3 regions of the Staphylococcus sp. Z5-21 genome follow, and region 3 is predicted to be linked to each of the others. Evidence: predicted binding sites of a transcription regulator. Region 3 holds the regulator's gene; each other region holds the start of a gene.
What was found. Region 3 encodes CtsR, which represses protease genes until heat stress. Its sites were predicted from a motif close to ATGGTCAATAAAGGTCAAACA; they were not measured.

Region 1 (6,612 bases), 300 kb from region 3:
TAAATATTCCGAGATCAAAACGTCACAAGGAATTTTTATACTAGATGCGCTCGTTGTTCTTTCATTCTTAATGGTACTACCATTAGAAAATGTGCTGTTTACGATTATTATGTTATTTGTTACGGAACGTGCCACGTCCTTCATTATCGAAGGTTTCAATCCGAAAAAAGCAGTTACAGTGATTTCTAGCAAAAGTGATTTAATTAGTGATAAAATCAATGCGTTTACCGGTAGAGGGTCAACCATATTAACTGGTAAAGGTGGTTATGGAAAGTCAGAAACACATATGTTGTACGTCGTTGTACCGCAATCACAAGTTACAAGAGTCAAGAAACTGGTAAATGAAGTGGATGAAAATGCATTCCTAGTGATTCACGATGTACGTGATGTTTTAGGCAGTACCTTTATAAATATGAATTAAGAGGCAAAAAAAAACGATATTTCGGTTTCAATACCGAAATATCGTTTCTTTAATGTTAAGTTTAATTAAGTCCCATCAACAATAATTAAAGTTGAATTAGGGCTTTAGAAGTTCACTATTTATCTAATTGATCAATAGCGTATTGCGCTTGTTCGTCCGTGAATCGTTCAATATCTGATGTTAATTTATTGTATATTGCATTGTTTGACATATCCTGTGTATCAGCATAATCTTTAGTTTTTTCGAGAGCATTCTTTTTATAATTCGCTTTTAAATTATCTACTGCGTATTGTGCATCTGATTCTTTAAAACCATCAGCTTCAGACGTTAATTGATTATAGATGCCATCTTTTGACATGTGCATAACGTTCGAATAGGTTTTCGCTTTATTTAATGCAGATTTTTCTTCTCTAGAAGCACTACTGTTGTTTGAATTGTTTGATGAATTATCATTAGTGTCTACGTTGCCTAGGTTTGCAGTACATGCTGAGATGCCTATAATGATAATTACTAACAAAATTAAACAACCGCAACCAGATCCACAACCCCAAAACCAACCTTTACTAATTTTTTCGATTTTTGTTGATTTTGATGCGCTTGGTATTCTATCCACTGCGCATCACTAATTTGCTTGTCTGCCAATGTCTCATTTCCCCTTTGTAAAATAATCTAATCTTTACAAGTGTATCAAATGATTGTAAATTTAAAATGAATTTTTTTATTACTAATTATCTTTACGTTTATATATTGTTCAATATAAAAAGCGTGAATTTTGTGTATATATTAAGAATTGATTTTTAAGTATCTCATTTAGATAAGGATGTATTTTTAATAATTAAGATAATTTGGTACTTAATATCATAATCAGTGTGGAAAATTACATTTCTCAGTGTAATCCATTTTTTATTAATAGAATTTTAAAAAATGAAAAAATCAGATCGAGAATCATTTTTTGATGTCTCGGTCTGATTGATTGTACAAGTAGGGGATGACTTAAGTAGGAATATAAAATACATGAGATTGAACTCGTGTGCGCTTTATATTGGTTATCTTCCCTTTTTAATTTGAAAAGTATACTTTTATTACTTATTAGTCCCCTCGAAGGGAATCGAACCCCTATCTTAAGAACCGGAATCTTACGTGTTATCCATTACACTACGAGGGGGTAAAGACGCATTAATATAAGTGTACAAATCTTAACGAAAACGGTCAATAAGAATAATTCAACTTTCATAAAATTTTTGAGCGTTATTTTTTGACCATGTTTGACTTTTAGGTTAAAATAAGTTTATCAGTTAGAAATAAGGAGGCAATATTAATGAATTTAATACCTACAGTAATTGAAACAACAAACCGTGGGGAACGTGCATATGACATTTACTCACGTTTATTAAAAGACCGTATTATAATGTTAGGTTCTCAAATCGATGATAATGTAGCAAACTCTATTGTTTCTCAATTATTATTCTTACAAGCACAAGATGCAGAAAAAGATATCTATCTTTATATCAATTCACCAGGTGGTAGTGTAACTGCTGGTTTCGCTATTTACGATACAATCCAACACATCAAACCAGATGTACAAACAATTTGTATCGGTATGGCTGCATCAATGGGGTCATTCTTACTTGCAGCAGGTGCAAAAGGTAAACGTTTTGCATTACCAAACGCTGAAGTAATGATCCACCAACCATTAGGTGGCGCGCAAGGACAAGCGACTGAAATTGAAATTGCTGCTAATCATATTCTTAAAACACGTGCTAAATTAAACCAAATTTTAGCTGAACGTACTGGTCAATCAATTGAAAAAATTGAGCAAGATACAGATCGTGATAATTTCTTATCAGCTGAAGAAGCTAAAGACTATGGTCTTGTTGACCAAGTTATGGTACCAGAATCATAAGATTTAATTTCATTAAAAAAGCCAAGCTACATAATTAGTAGCTTGGCTTTTCTATTTATCTCACATTATGAATTGTTATTAACTTTAAGTCTACGATAGTTGTGCCAAATTAATTTAATGGCTACAAATGTTACACAGATACCACTTAATTACCAATATTGATGATATAAATAGCATAGTTAAATTTTGTTCAAAAGCACAGATACCATTAATTAATAATAACAATCCAGCGATAAATAATAAGGCATGTGTTAATCGATCTGTCTTCATGATTCATTTCGCTTCCTATTCACTTAATGTACTAAATCTTCGAGTGCGATTTTTAAATCAGGGTATTTAAATTTGAAATGAGTTGCTTGTAATTTATTAGGTATTACTTTTTGTGTATCGAGCACAACAGTCGACATTTGACCTAAAGCTAATCTAATGGCTAACGATGGGACCCATGTATGATGAGGGCGATGAGAAACGCGTGCAAGTGTATACCCAAACATGTTTTGATGTTCTACAATCGGTGCAGTAAAGTTAAATACACCTCGTGCACTTTCCGTATTGATAGTATGGAGCAAGGCTCTCACTAAATCATCTATATGAATCCAAGAATACCATTGTCTTCCTGAACCTAATTTTCCACCAAGATAAAAGTCATAAGGCAATTTCATCATTGGTAGTGCGCCGCCATCATTAGACAAGACCATTCCAAACCGACCAATAACGACACGCGTACCAAGCGTTTCAAATTGGCGAGCCATTCTTTCCCATTGATATACGACTTCCGATAAAAAATCAAAAGGAAGTGTTTTATATAATTCAGTATACGTACGATATAAGTCTGGTTTATAGTAACCAACAGCACTCGCATTGAATAATACTTCTGGTTTATGTTTACGATTTTGAAATAATTCGAATAAAGCTTGTGTAGCTTGTATACGACTTAGCATAATGGTTTGTTTATAGGATTTAGTCCATCGTTTATTTAAACTAGCACCTGCAAGGTTAATGACGATATCGATATCAGGTATTTCATTTTCCCAATTTGATTGAGACCAATTGACGTAGGAAATCTTAGGGTGTGATGAAGTCATATCCTGTCTAGTTAAAATCGTTATATGCGCATCACTTTGTATGATAGCTTTAACTAATTGCGATCCTATCATACCTGTACCACCTGTAATTAAATAATGTTTCATTTTATCACCTCATAATTTAGTAATGCCTAATGTTGGAATGATTAGAGAGAATCAATCGAATCACATTTGAAGGTCATAATTTTTTCATTGTTTGTTCAATAATATGTCATTTACTCGTATTAAGAACTATTTAAAATAAAGAGCATTCATTTTATAATTGAGATACCTTCGATATTAATTAATCATCTCTTAATTATTTCGAGTATACCCCATAATATACTAACGAAGGTAAAATTTTGACTCCCTTTAGTAGTGGCCTGTACGCATTGCGTATAGGCCTATATTTATATGTTAACGCAATTTGCTTTGTGTAACTATCTTTTTACATTTAAGTCAAAACATTTTATAAGGATATGAAGGTCGTTATGCCCTATAAAGTAAGTATAGAAATTATTCCAGTGGCTATGAATAACAAAATAATAATCATCATAAAGAAGGGGAACCGCTTTTTATCTCGGTCTTTTGATTCGTAATGATCGTTATCGATCATAATTTGACGCAGACCTCTTTTTTGAGATGATTTTTGCTCCACTAATTCATCAAATGGATCATGCTTTTTCAATTTTAGAACACATCCTGTTATATTAATGTTATAGCTTATTCATATTAATAATAAAAATTTACAAAAGTATTGAAAACGAAGATTACTATAGATCAATATTAAACTATAGTATTAAATTTTAAGTTATATATGTATTTTACTATACATATGTCGTTAAGATAACATCTAGGTTAAAAAATAGTTAATGAGTTTAATTAATAAATGAAATAGTGTAAAATATACATTTGTTATTGAAAGCATGCGCATAAATGAAAACAAATGTTATGATATAAATTGAAGTGAGGGGAGCATATGCCAAACCATAATCCGAACAACAAGAAAATGAGTGGTTTTGCGAAAATTGTAAGTGGATTAATCGTATTATTATTAGTAGGTGGATTAATTTTTGCTATTTTTGCATTTGTAGATCATTCAAACAAAGCGAATGAACGTTTAGCAGATCAGAAACAAGAAGAAAAAGATAAGAAAGAAAAACAGAAGACAAAAGAAGAAAAAGACAAAAAAGATAAAGAGAAATCTACACAAGAGTCTCAACAAACACAACAAACGCAGCAAACAGTTCAAACGCAACAACAAACACAGCAAACGCAACAGACGCAGCAAACACAACAGCCAGCAACGACTGAGCCTCGTACAACAGAAGAAAAATCACCTGAAAAAACGAAAGAAGCTACCACAGAAGAAAAAACAACTGAAGAACGTTCTACTGAAGAAAAAACACGTGAGCCTTCAACAGAAGAAAAAACAACCGAGGAGAAAACTTCTGAACCTTCAACGGAAGAAAAAACATCTGAACCATCGACTGAAGAGAAAAAACCAGAACCATCAACTCAACAAAGAAGTTCTCAAAATAATACACAAGAAAGATCAGCACAAAGCAACAATAATGGTTCAAGTACCAATGAACGCTCAAGCGAGTCATCTTCAGAAGATGACTAAATATAATTAATAGGACTGCGAAATCGATGTTAATCATATGATTTCAAGGTCCTATTTTTATAGCGTTAAAAACACGTGTTATACGGTTTGTTTTATAGTATTTAAGCACACAGACTAAAATAAGAAATTTAATAAGAAAGTAATGAGTGAGGATAATAGTATGAGTGTGATACAACCGCTAAGACAACCAAAAGGTCCACAGCCACATCCTATGTTTTTAGAATAGTGAAATGTTTGATTTGAATGCGAATGATCTGGTTGTTTAGGATTTTTGAAATAATCTTCATCTTTATAACGTCGATCGTTTGGATCAATGACTTCTGGATGATCGTTCTGTGACATGTATTTTCCTCCCAATTGATAATCTATACTTTTATTTTATAGATTAAAGATAATAGAAGCAATGATTCTACAAGTGTATTTAAGCCGCTATCATAAGTGGGTGGTTACTAATTTTTAAGAATCGGAAAATATAATGATTTATGATTAGTAAATGATTAATCGGGTAATACAACAATGCAAGACATTTTAGAGGAACGAATAGAATATATAAAGGTAATAAGTAAAAATTAAGAGAAGTGTATTTCTCTTGCAATTTCAAATCGATAGTAGTATTATTGCAAATATAAGAGGTTATATTTTTTTGTCCCGCTAGGGACGTAAAAAGTCAACCTATGGTTGGAACTTGACCCTTTATCTTGACCCTTTATAATGAAACGGAGGAGGATAGTAGTGAATGATTTGATAAAAGTTCAACAAAAACTTGTGCCAGAACTTGTTGAAAAAATGTATCGACGTTTTTCAATTCTCACTACTATTGCTAAGCACCAACCCGTAGGTAGACGTAGCTTAAGTGAATATATGGATTTAACTGAACGTGTATTACGTACAGAAACAGACACATTGAAGCAACAAGAACTAATCAAGGTTAAGCCAACAGGCATGGAAATCACTGAAGAAGGTGAAGCAACTGTTCGTCAGCTAAATAGTTATTTTAATGTTTTTTCTGATGACCATCATCTTTCACAGTTGATTAAGGAACAATATGACATTAAAGACGTCTATGTGATACCAGGTGATTCTGAAACTGATAAAGCAGTAAAAATCGAACTATCACGACAGGCAGGACAGTTGGTTGAAGATGTTCTTTATGATCATGCCATTGTAGCAGTCACTGGTGGGTCTACGATGGCCTACGTGAGTGAGGCAATGCATAAACAGCCACATGATGTTTTCTTTGTTCCAGCAAGAGGCGGACTGGGTGAAAATGTTGTATATCAAGCAAATACCATTGCAGCGAGTATGGCACAACAAACGAATGGTGATTATACGACATTATATGTCCCAGATAATGTGAGTGAAACGACATACAATACACTTATGTTAGAGCCTTCAGTTATTCACACCCTAGAAAAAATTAGAGAATCCAATATTACAATCCACGGCATTGGTGATGCGCTGAAGATGGCGCGAAGACGTCAATCACCAAACGAAGTTATAGAAAAACTTCAACATCACAATGCCTCGGGAGAAGCATTTGGATATTATTTCGATGATCAAGGCGATATCGTCCATAAAGTGAAAACAATTGGACTAC
Region 2 (6,612 bases), 420 kb from region 3:
ATCTTTAATCCTACCATTTTCTAACTCTTGTCCTATACTTAATGGGATTGACGCTGCTGAAGTATTACCAAAGCGATCAACAGATACACTCATTTTTTCTTTTGGTATACCTAAACGTTCTCTCGCTGACTCCATAATTCTTATATTTGCTTGATGAGGTACAAACATATCTACATCATCTGCAGTTAAATTAGCTTTTGCTACTGCGTTGTTAGATGCTTCACCCATAATTCTTACAGCAAATTTAAAAACTTCACGGCCATTCATAAATATTTTTCCGTTTTCTGGATTTAAATATAAATGCTTAGCACCTGAGCCGTCTGAACCTAATTCATAACTTAAGATACCTCGACCTTCAGATACTTCACCGATTACTACAGCTCCAGCTCCATCACCAAATAAAATGGCTGTTGAACGGTCTGTCAAATCTGTGATTTTAGATAATTTGTCCACTCCAACTACTAAAATATTTTTATAATCACCAGATTGAACAAATTGTTTAGCATTTATCATTGAATACATGAAACCACTACAAGCGGCTAATTGATCCATAGAAGCAACTTTGCCGATGCCTAATCTTTCTTGTAATATATTGGCAACTGTTGGGAATGGAAAATCCCCTGTTGATGTCGCAACAATAATCATATCTATTTCTGATGCTTCTATACCTGCATCTTCAATTGCTTTTAAACTAGCTTGATAAGCCATGTCTGAAGTTTCTTCGTCTTCACCAGCCCATCTACGTTCTTTAATACCAGTCATTTGAGAAATCCATTCGTCTGATGTTTCTAAAAATGATTCAAAATAGGTATTTTCTACAACTTTTTCAGGTGCGTATGCACCAAAACCTTTAATACCCACGTCCATGGTTGTACACCTTCTTAAATTTAATTTTAATACCAGGTATTAATTTAACATAATACACATTTCAAATACAAGAACTATACATATTTCATTGCGTATTTTCCACAAATAATTATAAATGACTTAGCTCATTATCACAAAGTATAACCACAATTATTACTAACCTACTATACAAACTACACTTTTTTATTTATAATGTAGATATATATACGATATTGGAGGCATTACATAATGAAATACCTCGCAGTTTTATTTTGGTCTATTGTCTTATTACAAATGATTAATTTCGTACTTAACAGCTTAAATGGTGGCGGTGCACTGAACCTCATTACACCAGTCATAGGCGCTGTTGTATTTACGATTATTATTATCTTATTTGATTTGGTAATTAAACCTAAACATAATAATACAAATGAACAACATTAGATGACTAGGATAATGGTTTAGCTTATGTTTAAGAACGAATCATTTTAATGAAATGTAAAGTTTGAAACATTGATTTATATCCTAGAATCTTTAAACTGTCAACAAAGTCTTCTGACTGACGTTGGCAGTTTTTTTATTTTCAATATTAAAAAATAAACTTATTGGTTTGTTGAGATATGATATATCAACTTACAATCTTGTTCCCCGATTTTATAATTAAAAAAGTGGCGCAGAAACCAATGTAAAAATTAAGGTTTCTGCGCCACACCGTTTTGTTAAATTCAATTATACTTACTAATCGATTTCTGGTTTGTTTTCAGTAAATCTTAAACCATCTTCTGATAGGTCGATGTCTATTGTTGTGCCTTCAGGTAAATTTTCTCTAATCATTTTACGTGCAAGTGGTGTTTCTATTTGTCTTTGCACAAAACGTTTCAACGGTCTTGCACCGAATTGTGGTTCGTATGCTTCTTCACCTAACCACGCTTTAGCTTCATCTGACACATTAATTGAAATACGTTGTGCCATTAATCTAATATTCAATTCAGTTAATATTTTATCTACTATAGAACTCATATCACTGATTGTTAATGGTTTAAATAATACAATATCATCCATACGGTTAATAATTTCTGGTTTAAAGTATTGGTTTAAGCTATTCATAACAGCTTTTTCTGTATCATCAGTAATCACACCAGCATCTTTTACGTTTTCTAATAGGATTTGTGAGCCAATGTTACTAGTCATAATGATAATTGTATTTTTAAAATCAACTTCACGACCTTTAGAATCAGTAAGTCTACCTTCTTCAAGTATTTGTAACAATACATTAAATACGTCTGAATGTGCTTTTTCAATTTCATCTAATAATATAACAGAATATGGATTACGACGAACCGCTTCAGTTAATTGTCCACCTTCATCGTGACCTACATAGCCTGGAGGTGCACCAATTAAACGGGAAACTGAATGTTTTTCCATGTACTCACTCATATCAATTCGTATCATATGTTTTTCTGAATCAAATAAAGTTGACGCTAAGGATTTGGCTAATTCTGTTTTACCAACACCTGTAGGTCCTAAGAACAAGAAACTACCTATTGGTCTATTTGGATCTTTAATGCCAGCGCGCGCTCTGACAACAGCATCAGAAACTAAATCTACAGCTTTATCTTGACCAACGACACGTTCGTGTAAAATGTCTGAAAGATTTAATAACTTCTCTCTTTCTGTTTCTACAAGTTTAGAAACAGGGATACCTGTCCATGAACTAACAATATCACCAATTTCTTCATCTGATACAATCTCACGTATAATGCGCTCATTGTCACTATTTTGCTCATTTTGGAATGCAGCTTCTAACTCGCGTAATTCTTTTTCTAATTCAGGAATTTTACCATGTTGTAATTCTGCCGCTTTTTCCAAATTATAATTGTTTTCTGCATCTTCTAAGGCTTTTCTACTTTCGTCTAATTCAGTACGTTTTTCTTGTAGTTTTGCAATTTTGCCTTTTTCTTCTTCTACGCGTGATTGAATTGCGTTTTGTTTTTCTTTTTCATTAGACAATTCTTGTTGTAATTCTTGTAAGCGTTGTTTACTCGCGTTATCTGATTCGTTTTTCAATGCGCTTTCTTCAATTTCTAATTGCATGACGCGACGATTAACTTGGTCTAACTCTGTTGGATTTGAACCCATTTCAGTACGAATCGTTGCACACGCTTGGTCCACAAGATCAATCGCTTTATCCGGTAAGAAGCGATCAGTAATATAACGATCTGATAGTTCTGCCGCAGCTACTAATGCTTTATCTTGAATACGTACACCATGATAAACTTCATAACGTTCTTTCAGTCCACGTAAAATGGAAATTGTATCTTCTACATCTGGCTCAGACACATTTACTTTTTGGAAACGACGCTCTAATGCAGAGTCTTTTTCAATATATTCTCTATATTCATTGAGTGTTGTTGCACCGATACAGTGTAATTCGCCACGTGCAAGCATTGGTTTTAGCATATTACCTGCATCCATCGCGCCTTCTGTTTTACCTGCACCAACAAGCATGTGAATTTCATCTATAAATAATATAATTCTACCGTCTGAGTCTTTCACTTCTTTAAGTACTGCTTTTAAACGTTCTTCGAATTCACCACGATATTTTGCACCTGCAACAAGCGCACTTAAATCTAATTCAAATATTGTTTTATCTAAAAGTGATTCAGGCACGTCTTTACGCACAATACGTTGTGCAAGGCCTTCAACAATTGCTGTTTTACCTACACCTGGTTCACCGATTAATACTGGATTATTCTTAGTCTTTCTACTTAAGATTCTCACAGTATTTCTTATTTCTTCATCACGTCCAATGACAGGATCCATATTACCTTGACGGACTTCTTCAACTAAATCTCTACCATATTTTTCTAAAGCTTCATAATTTGCTTCTGGGTTTTGTGACGTCACATGATTTCCTCCTCTAATTTTTTTAATGATTTCTACAATAACTTCTTTTTTATTATCGACAAATTTAATTGTTGTATCATCTATGTCCATTGCAGCTAAAATGATATGTTCCATAGAAATATACTCATCTTCATAAGTATTCATATACGTTTCAGCTTTATTTATTAATTCATTTGCTTTCTGGCTAATATATTGACCATATTGCACGTTATCCCCTTGTACTGAAGGATAATTTTTCAATTTTTCATCGTAAGCCTTATTTAAAAGTTCGGTCTCTATGTTTGCTCTTTCCAATACACTTTTAAATAAACTTTCACTTTCTTCAAGTGCTGCTTTTAATATTGCTTCTATTTCGATATTTTGATTTTCGTTATCTTTTGCTAGCTCTATTGCTTTTTGCAAAGCACCTTGAACTGCATAGGTCATTTGATTAATATCCAAAATGATTCACCTCACCATTTAGTCTTTGATCAAGAACAAAGTAAGTTTGACTTTGACTTTCTTTGACCTTAATTTTATTATAATCCTATTGTTCACTTTTATCAACCAATATAACTATAAATTTTAAATTATTTTAGCTGCGTGTAATGCTTTATATACCTATGTTTTGCCCATAATTTTTATATTCTAAACAATGACTTTGTTCATTTTAAACATGATATATAAACACCCCTTAGATATGAATATTCATGACACTCAATAAATTAAAAGGCATAACCTCTTGTTCATTAAGCGGTTATGCCTTTTATTGTGTTTTAGCAGTCTATTTCATGCAAATCACACTCTAATTAAATTTATTAAATTGACTCAATTTCATATTTAATTTTGCTACTTAGCGGTTGATTTCGTTGCAATATGTTTTAAAATTTCATCTGTTAATGCTTTTACACCTGAAGGCTCTAAATGAATACCATCTGGTGCAAAGTACTCGCTATGGCCTTTCGAACGTTGATACCAATCAATCAATGTTACATTATGATGCTTTTTAGCTGCGTCTGACATAACTTGGTTGACATGACCTTCATAGCTTCTTGGTACACGCGTGTTAATCAAATACACATTGGCTTTACCATATTTGCCTATCAGTTCGTCCAGCTGTGCTTCAGAAAAATCTCCATTCGTTCCTAATTCTAAAATCACTTGCTTAGACTTATAATTGTAAGATTTATATTTTTCATCTGTTAATGGTATAGCTTCATATAAATTACGTCCGACTTTACCATCAATGGTTGCATTGGGAACGTGTGTTTTAAAAGTTTCTCCAATATCAACCATAACCGAATCACCAATAAGCAGTGGACTCAAATCAGTATATACCTCATTATCTTTATCTTTTTTAAAATTTGAATCTCCTAAAAAGTTAACATCGTCGACCGGTATGGGTCTAACCATATACTTATCAATTTCTGCTGTATTATATGACGTTGATTTATTATTAATTTGGTCTTTTCCTAAACGATCAAATGTCCCCGCAAAAATAAAAATGGTTGGTAGCAGTATCACGCCTAGTAGTATAGTTCTGATTAATGTGGACTTTTTATATTTATTAATACTTAAGGCCTTGAATCCTTGTTTTCTAAACGGTGTTTCAATGAATCTATATGATATTTCAGCAAAGAAAATAGTCAATAAGATGTCTAGAGCATATACATATAATGGGACTTGGCCTTCAACATAATAGGAATGTAAAAAGCTTATGACTGGGAAATGCCATAAATATAAACTATAAGAGCGTTTACCAATATAAACAAAGAAAGGATTTCCTATTAATTTAGCGAAATACCCCGATGGATGCACTACACTAATGATAACAAATAAAGTGATACCGGAAATAAGGTAAAAACCACCATTATAGATCCAATCACTATTATCATCGACTTTAATGAAAAGTAATAAGAGTATTAAAATCCCTATTGCACCTATACTATCAATAATGAACCTGAGACTAGGATTAGGGTTCTGCTTTAATTTAAATGGCGGCCAAATAAAGGCTAATATAACGCCGAGCAACATCGTTTGTAACCTTGTATCTGTTCCAAAATAAACACGAGAATGTTGCATATGTGGTTGAGGAATCCAAACCATTAAAAGTAATGAAATCAGTGAAATAATCCAAAAAATAAGTGTTACATTTCGGTATTTCTTAATTTTTAATAATAATGCTATCAAAACGATTGGAAAAACTATGTAGAATTGCTCTTCAATTGCTAATGACCACAAATGTTTTAATGGCATAAAGGCAAACTGTTCAAAATAATTTACATCAGTTGCAATATACCACCAATTTGATACATAAAAAATGGCTGCAAATGCATCATGCTTTATACTTATAATTTGTTCAGGCTTAAAAATGAGTGTCGCTAAAGTTACTGTAACAACTAATACCAATACGGCGGGTATCAAACGTTTAATTCGCCGTAACCAAAACTGTTTCAAATTGATAATGCCGGTACTTTCATACTCAAACAAAAGTAAACTTGTAATTAAGTAGCCCGAAATTACAAAAAATGTATCTACACCAAGAAACCCACCAGATAACCATTGCTTATTTAAATGATAAATAATAATACCTATAACTGCAATTGCTCTAAGTCCATCTAAACCAGGCATATAACGCGTGTGACGGTTGGTTTGATTACGATTATTAGAATTTCTGTTCATTTACTACCATACTTTCATCTCCGAATATATTACTTTTGCTTTTTAATGTTTTACACCAAGCCATTGTAATACTTTCGTAACATAACTGCAATTATTTTAATGATTTGCACTATAGAAAATTTTTATTTTAAGATTGTCAGCATGCTTTAAATTTTCAAAAAAATACTAGCCTATAGACCATTATCGATCTTTAAGCTA
Region 3 (6,612 bases):
TTAATAGGTTCGAGGTGGAAGCATAGCGATATGTGCAGCTGACGAATACTAATCGATCGAAGACTTAATCAAATTTTAAATGTTTTGTTTGGTTGAATCATATTTTACTTACTATCTAGTTTTGAATGTATAATTTCATACATTTCATTGTCTGGTGACAATGGCAAGGAGGTCACACCTGTTCCCATGCCGAACACAGAAGTTAAGCTCCTTAGCGCCAATGGTAGTCGGACTTACGTTCCGCAAGAGTAGGACGTTGCCAGGCAATCAGAGACCCAAGCGGGTCTCTTTTTTTATGTTAAAAAAGCTTAACTTCCAGTTCGAAGAACTGAAAAAGCTAAAATAAGCTATTATGAGAAAGCGTTTGAAGCTGACGAACTGAGCAAAAGACGAAGCGAGCTACAAGTTAATTTCGAATAAACAAGTGCTAAAGCACTTGCATAAGTGTTACTAATTTCAATAAATTGAAAAGTAACACTTTATCGAAATGGTAAAAAAATGTTAGGGAAATTTGAGCAATAAAAAATTAATAATCATATTATAGACATAGACTATTTATTAATGCGTTGGTATGATCATTTAATTTTGAAAAGGGTATCCCTCCAAAACCTAAAATAAATTTCACAGATGTTTGGTTTTTATCATAGTGATAAAAAGGTAGAATTTTCAATTGGTTGTTTGCAGCGTTTTTAAGGCACTGATCCATTGAATAGCCGTTTTTTACAGTTAAAGTGAAGTGCATGCCAGCAAGTGCACCATCTATTTGTAATTGATCTTCATACGGTTTTAGTTTTTCTAGAATGAATTTTAGTTTTCTGCTATATACTTTTCTCATTTTGTTAAGATGCCTTTCGAAACTACCTGATTCCATAAAATTAGCTACTATTTTTTGTAAATGTGCAGGTACGGTGTTACCTTCTTTGTTTTTTAAATGTTCATATTGTGCTAACAATTTTTTTGGTAAAACTAAATAAGCTATTCTACAACTTGGGAAAAGGGATTTAGAAAATGTACTTATATAGATCACTTTGTCTTTGGTATCTAAACTCTGTAACGCAGGTATTGGTTTTCCGAAGTAACGAAATTCGGAATCGTAGTCATCTTCAATAATATATCTATATTCATTTTGATGTGCCCAATTTATAAGTTGGGTTCTTTTTTTTAAATTCATTACGTAGCCTGTAGGGAACTGGTGAGACGGTGTGACATAGGCAATATTATTATTGGTTTGGCTAAAATAGTTTAAGTCAATCCCTGTTTTATTAACAGGTGTCTGAAGATAAGGGATTTGCTTCTTATCGAGTACTTGTTTGATTGGTGGGTAACTTGGGTTTTCAATAATAAACTGTTCTTTACTTAACATATCTGTGAGCAAATTAATAAGCTGTTCTGTTGAGGAACCAATGATAATTTGCTCTGGATGACAAGTAACACCACGACTGTTAAAAAGGTAATGAGCGATTTCTTGACGCAATGACCACTCTCCTTTGGGATTTGTGTGTTGTAGTAAACCGAGTTGATCATCTTCAAAGACATCACGTGCATACTTTCTAAATTGCAGCATGGGAAAGTATTCGGCATCAATTTCAGATAGATTAAAAGCATATTGATATGATTGGTCATTATGACGATTGTTAGAAATCATGTCTAAAGATGGTCCATTTAACTGACTATGATTTCTTTTAATGATAGGTAATGTTTCAATATCTGAAACGAAATAACCAGAACGTGGTTTGGAATATATATAGCCTTCATCTAATAAAAATTGATACGCGTGCTCGATTGTTGTATTACTTACGGATAAATGTTGGCCAAGGGCACGTTTAGAAGGAAATTTATCACCAGATTGATATTGTCCTTCTATAATTTGTTGCTTCAAGTTTTCATATAATTCTATATATAGATGTCGTTTTTCCATAAAATCTGACCCCTTAAATTATTTTGAAATTGTACCTTTTTAAATACCAGTTTATCTCTTAAAATGAATTTAATCAACTAAGTAAAGGGGTAATACAGATATGTCTAAAGTTACTGGATCAGAGAGAGTTAAAAGAGGCATGGCAGAAATGCAAAAAGGCGGCGTCATTATGGACGTTGTAAATGCAGAGCAAGCTAAAATTGCGGAAGAAGCAGGAGCGGTTGCTGTCATGGCGTTAGAACGTGTACCATCTGACATTAGAGCAGCAGGTGGCGTAGCGCGTATGGCTAATCCAAAAATTGTAGAGGAAGTAATGAATGCTGTTTCAATACCAGTCATGGCGAAAGGACGTATCGGTCATATTACGGAGGCACGTGTACTTGAGTCTATGGGTGTAGATTATATCGATGAGTCTGAAGTATTAACACCTGCTGATGAAGAATATCATTTAAGAAAAGATACATTTACAGTACCATTTGTCTGTGGATGTCGTAATTTAGGTGAAGCAGCTCGTCGTATTGGTGAGGGTGCAGCGATGTTACGTACGAAAGGTGAACCTGGTACTGGTAATATTGTGGAAGCAGTAAGACATATGAGACAAGTTAATTCTGAAGTAAGTCGTTTAACTGTTATGAATGACGATGAGATTATGACAGAAGCTAAAAATATTGGTGCGCCATATGAAGTATTAAAAAATATTAAAGAAAATGGTAAATTACCAGTAGTTAATTTTGCAGCAGGTGGTGTTGCGACACCTCAAGATGCCGCTTTAATGATGGAATTAGGCGCAGATGGTGTGTTTGTAGGATCAGGTATTTTTAAATCTGAAGATCCAGAAAAATTTGCAAAAGCCATTGTTCAAGCAACAACACATTATCAAGATTATGAATTAATTGGTCGTTTAGCAAAAGAGCTAGGTATAGCGATGAAAGGTTTAGATATCAATGACCTGTCTTTAGAAGAACGTATGCAAGAGCGTGGTTGGTAATATGAAAATTGGTGTATTAGCACTTCAAGGTGCAGTCAGAGAGCATATACATCACATAGAATTAAGCGGTCACGAAGGCGTTGCAATTAAGCGAATTGAGCAATTAGAAGAGATTGATGGTCTGATCTTACCTGGTGGAGAATCCACAACATTGCGTAGATTAATGAATTTATATGGTTTCAAAGAAGCCTTACAGCAATCAACATTACCAATGTTTGGCACATGTGCAGGTCTTATTGTAATGGCTAAACAGATTTCTGGGGAAGATGGCTACTTAGATAAACTCGATATCACAGTTCAAAGAAATTCATTTGGACGACAAGTAGATAGTTTTGAAAGTGAATTAGATGTAAAAGGCATTGCGGAAGATATCGAAGGCGTATTTATCAGAGCACCTCATATTGAAGCGACACATGGTGATGTTGATGTACTTAGTACAGTTGGTGATAAAATTGTTGCCGTTCAAGAAGGACGTTATTTAGGTGTATCATTCCATCCTGAATTGACAGATGATTATAGAGTGACACAGTATTTTATTGAAGCAATTGTCAAACCGACACTTACTGAAAAAGTTTAAAAATAAATATAGTAAAAAGCAGTCATGTATTTTAAATATACATGACTGCTTTTATGTTTAAATTAGATAAAGAATCCTGCAATAGCTGCTGAAATAAATGAAACTAAAGTTGCACCGAATAATAGTTTTAATCCGAAACGTGCAACCATGTCACCTTTTTCATTGTTCAATGATTTGATAGCGCCTGAGATGATACCGATTGAACTGAAGTTCGCAAATGAAACGACGAAGACTGAAATAACACCTTTCGCATGTTCACTCATATCTTTCACTTGGCTTAAGCTTTGCATGGCAACGAACTCGTTAGATAATAATTTTGTCGCCATAATAGAACCAGCTTGTACAGCATCGTTCCAAGGAACACCAACTAAGAAGGCAAATGGTGCAAATACGAAACCGATAAGTGTTTGGAAGTCCCAAGTAATGCTACCTCCAGAAATACCAGTGAATATTGCACTGACAAGACCGTTAAGTAACGCGATAATTGCTATGTAACCAATTAACATTGCTCCTACAATAACTGCTACTTTAAAACCGTCTAAAATATACTCGCCTAACATTTCGAAGAAAGATTGCTTCACTGCTTCACTTTCTTGAACGATTAGTTTATCCTCTTTGGCATCTACTTTATAAGGATTAATGATAGAAGCGATAATGAAACCGCCAAATAAGTTCAATACGACTGCCGTAACAACGTAACGTGGCTCGATTAAGGTGAAATAGGCACCAATAATGGAAGCTGATACTGTAGACATCGCTGAAGCCGTCAAAGTATAAAGGCGTTGTTTAGGTATATGAGCTAATTCTTTCTTTAATGAAATAAACACTTCAGATTGTCCTAAAATGGCTGCCGCAACAGCATTGTAAGATTCTAAACGACCCATACCATTTATTTTAGAAATAGCTAAACCAAGTACATTAATAATCCATGGTAGGATTTTCGTATATTGTAAAATACCAATTAATGCAGAAATAAATACGATTGGTAATAATACATTAAAGAAGAATGGAGGGTTCTTTGGATCTACAAATTCAAAACCACCAAAGACAAAGTTTACACCTTCTGCTGCTTTTGCTAATAAATAGTTAAAGCCATCTGATATGCCGCCAATGACTGTGATACCGAATTTCGTTTTAAGTAAAATAAATGCGAATACAAGTTGTATGACTAACAATAGTCCGATATATTGCCATCGGATGTTTTTTCTATCTGAGCTAAATAGAAACGCTAATGCAAGAAACACTACTATCCCAATTAAACCGATAATTATATGCATAAGTTATTCATCCCTTTTAAATTTTCTTAACTTCTATAATACAATAAAATTGATAGCACTTACATGTTTAATTTAAAAATTTTAAAACATATTGGTTGAAAAAGGTCAAAGTTGGTCATATAATATAGTCAAAGAAGGTCAAAAGAGGTGATAATCATGCACAACATGTCCGACATCATAGAACAATACATTAAAAAATTATTTGAAGACACCAATGAAGACGTTGTTGAAATTCAACGAACCAATATTGCGCAGCGCTTTGACTGTGTGCCTTCTCAGCTTAATTATGTAATCAAAACACGTTTCACAAATGAACATGGCTATGAAATTGAAAGTAAAAGAGGTGGCGGTGGTTACATTCGAATCACTAAAATTGAAAATAGAGACGAAACAGGTTACATTAATCACTTACTTCAATTAGTAGGGCCATCTATTTCACAGCAACAGGCATATTACATTGTGGATGGTTTGTTAGATAAATCATATATTAATGAGCGAGAAGCAAAAATGATATACGCTGTAATAGATAGAGAAACATTGAAGATGGATATACTATCTAGAGATATTATCCGAGCAAATATAATTAAAAGATTGTTACATGTTATAAATTATTATTAAAGCGAGGTGTTGCGTCGTGCTATGCGAAAATTGTCATTTGAATGAAGCAGAAGTGAAATTGGCAGTGAAAGGGCAAGATGGTATAAATGAAAAATGGGTATGTTCCACGTGTGCACAAGGCGGTAATCCTTGGACACAAAATCAACAAATCCAAGCCCAAGATGATATCGAAGGTGCGTTTGTAGTCAAACAAATCTTGCAACATCTAGCTGCTAAACATGGTATCGATTTTGATGAAATTGCTTTTAAAGAAGAGAAACGCTGTCCAACTTGCCATATGACATTAAAAGATATTGCACATGTTGGTAAATTTGGTTGTGCAGACTGCTATGCGACATTTAAAGATGACATAGTCGATATTGTACGACGCGTACAAGGTGGTCAAATTGAGCACATTGGAAAAACACCGAGATCTTCACATAGAAAATTGGCTTTAAAAAAACAAATTGAGGAAAAATCTTCTTATCTAAATCAATTGATAGAAGAGCAAAATTTTGAAGAAGCTGCCGTTGTTCGTGATGAAATCAAGGCATTAAAAGAGGACAGCGAGGTGAAACATGATGAGTAAAAATGATATTAGTGCATATATGAGTGAATGGATGAGAGATAGAGAAGAAAGTCCCATCGTTATGTCATCAAGGATTCGTTTAGCACGAAATCTTGAAAACCATGTGCACCCACTCATGTTTCCGTCTGAACAAGATGGTTTTAAAATTATTAATGAAGTACAAGATGCGCTTCCCGATTTAGCTGTCCAACGATTAGACGCAATGGATCAGCAAAGTAAATATAAACTTGTCGCGAAACATCTTATTAGTCCAGAATTAATCAGACAACCTGCATCGGCAGTGCTACTGAACGAGGATGAATCGTTAAGCATTATGGTAAATGAAGAAGACCATTTGCGTATTCAAGCGATGGGAAATGATTTATCTTTATCTTCATTATATGAAAAAGCTTCAGAGATTGACGATAAACTAGACAGTGAATTAGATGTAAGTTTTGATGAAACTTTAGGCTATTTAACAACTTGTCCAACAAACATTGGTACAGGCATGCGAGCAAGTGTTATGTTGCATTTACCAGGCCTAACGATTATGAAACGAATGAATCGAATTGCACAAACAATCAATCGTTTCGGTTTTACAATTAGGGGCATTTATGGAGAAGGTTCGCAAGTTTATGGTTATATCTATCAAATTTCAAATCAACTTACATTAGGAAAAACTGAAGA

Region 1: clpP (ATP-dependent Clp endopeptidase proteolytic subunit ClpP) is a predicted target of CtsR. The motif match lies at 1,674-1,694, and genes of this name have one in related genera.
Region 2: clpB (ATP-dependent chaperone ClpB) is a predicted target of CtsR. The motif match lies at 4,244-4,264, and genes of this name have one in related genera.

Annotation. Positions count from the first base shown of each region.
Region 1 is NZ_CP096462.1:2,043,369-2,049,980, reverse strand. Features, by position in the region: gene M1D64_RS10285 (YitT family protein) at 1-421, shown strand, start outside; gene M1D64_RS10280 (Ltp family lipoprotein) at 537-1,034, opposite strand; tRNA gene M1D64_RS10275 (tRNA-Arg) at 1,515-1,586, opposite strand; gene clpP (ATP-dependent Clp endopeptidase proteolytic subunit ClpP) at 1,740-2,324, shown strand; gene M1D64_RS10265 (hypothetical protein) at 2,439-2,594, opposite strand; gene M1D64_RS10260 (TIGR01777 family oxidoreductase) at 2,618-3,514, opposite strand; gene M1D64_RS10255 (DUF4887 domain-containing protein) at 4,368-5,015, shown strand; gene M1D64_RS10250 (hypothetical protein) at 5,130-5,357, opposite strand; gene M1D64_RS10245 (sugar-binding transcriptional regulator) at 5,748-6,612, shown strand, end outside.
Region 2 is NZ_CP096462.1:1,923,678-1,930,289, forward strand. Features, by position in the region: gene M1D64_RS09570 (beta-ketoacyl-ACP synthase III) at 1-867, opposite strand, end outside; gene M1D64_RS09575 (YjzD family protein) at 1,096-1,290, shown strand; gene clpB (ATP-dependent chaperone ClpB) at 1,585-4,194, opposite strand; gene M1D64_RS09585 (acyltransferase family protein) at 4,582-6,414, opposite strand.
Region 3 is NZ_CP096462.1:2,341,020-2,347,631, reverse strand. Features, by position in the region: rRNA gene M1D64_RS11755 (23S ribosomal RNA) at 1-72, shown strand, start outside; rRNA gene rrf (5S ribosomal RNA) at 151-265, shown strand; gene pdxR (MocR-like pyridoxine biosynthesis transcription factor PdxR) at 539-1,918, opposite strand; gene pdxS (pyridoxal 5'-phosphate synthase lyase subunit PdxS) at 2,019-2,906, shown strand; gene pdxT (pyridoxal 5'-phosphate synthase glutaminase subunit PdxT) at 2,908-3,483, shown strand; gene M1D64_RS11730 (NupC/NupG family nucleoside CNT transporter) at 3,546-4,760, opposite strand; gene M1D64_RS11725 (CtsR family transcriptional regulator) at 4,917-5,378, shown strand; gene M1D64_RS11720 (UvrB/UvrC motif-containing protein) at 5,395-5,946, shown strand; gene M1D64_RS11715 (protein arginine kinase) at 5,939-6,612, shown strand, end outside.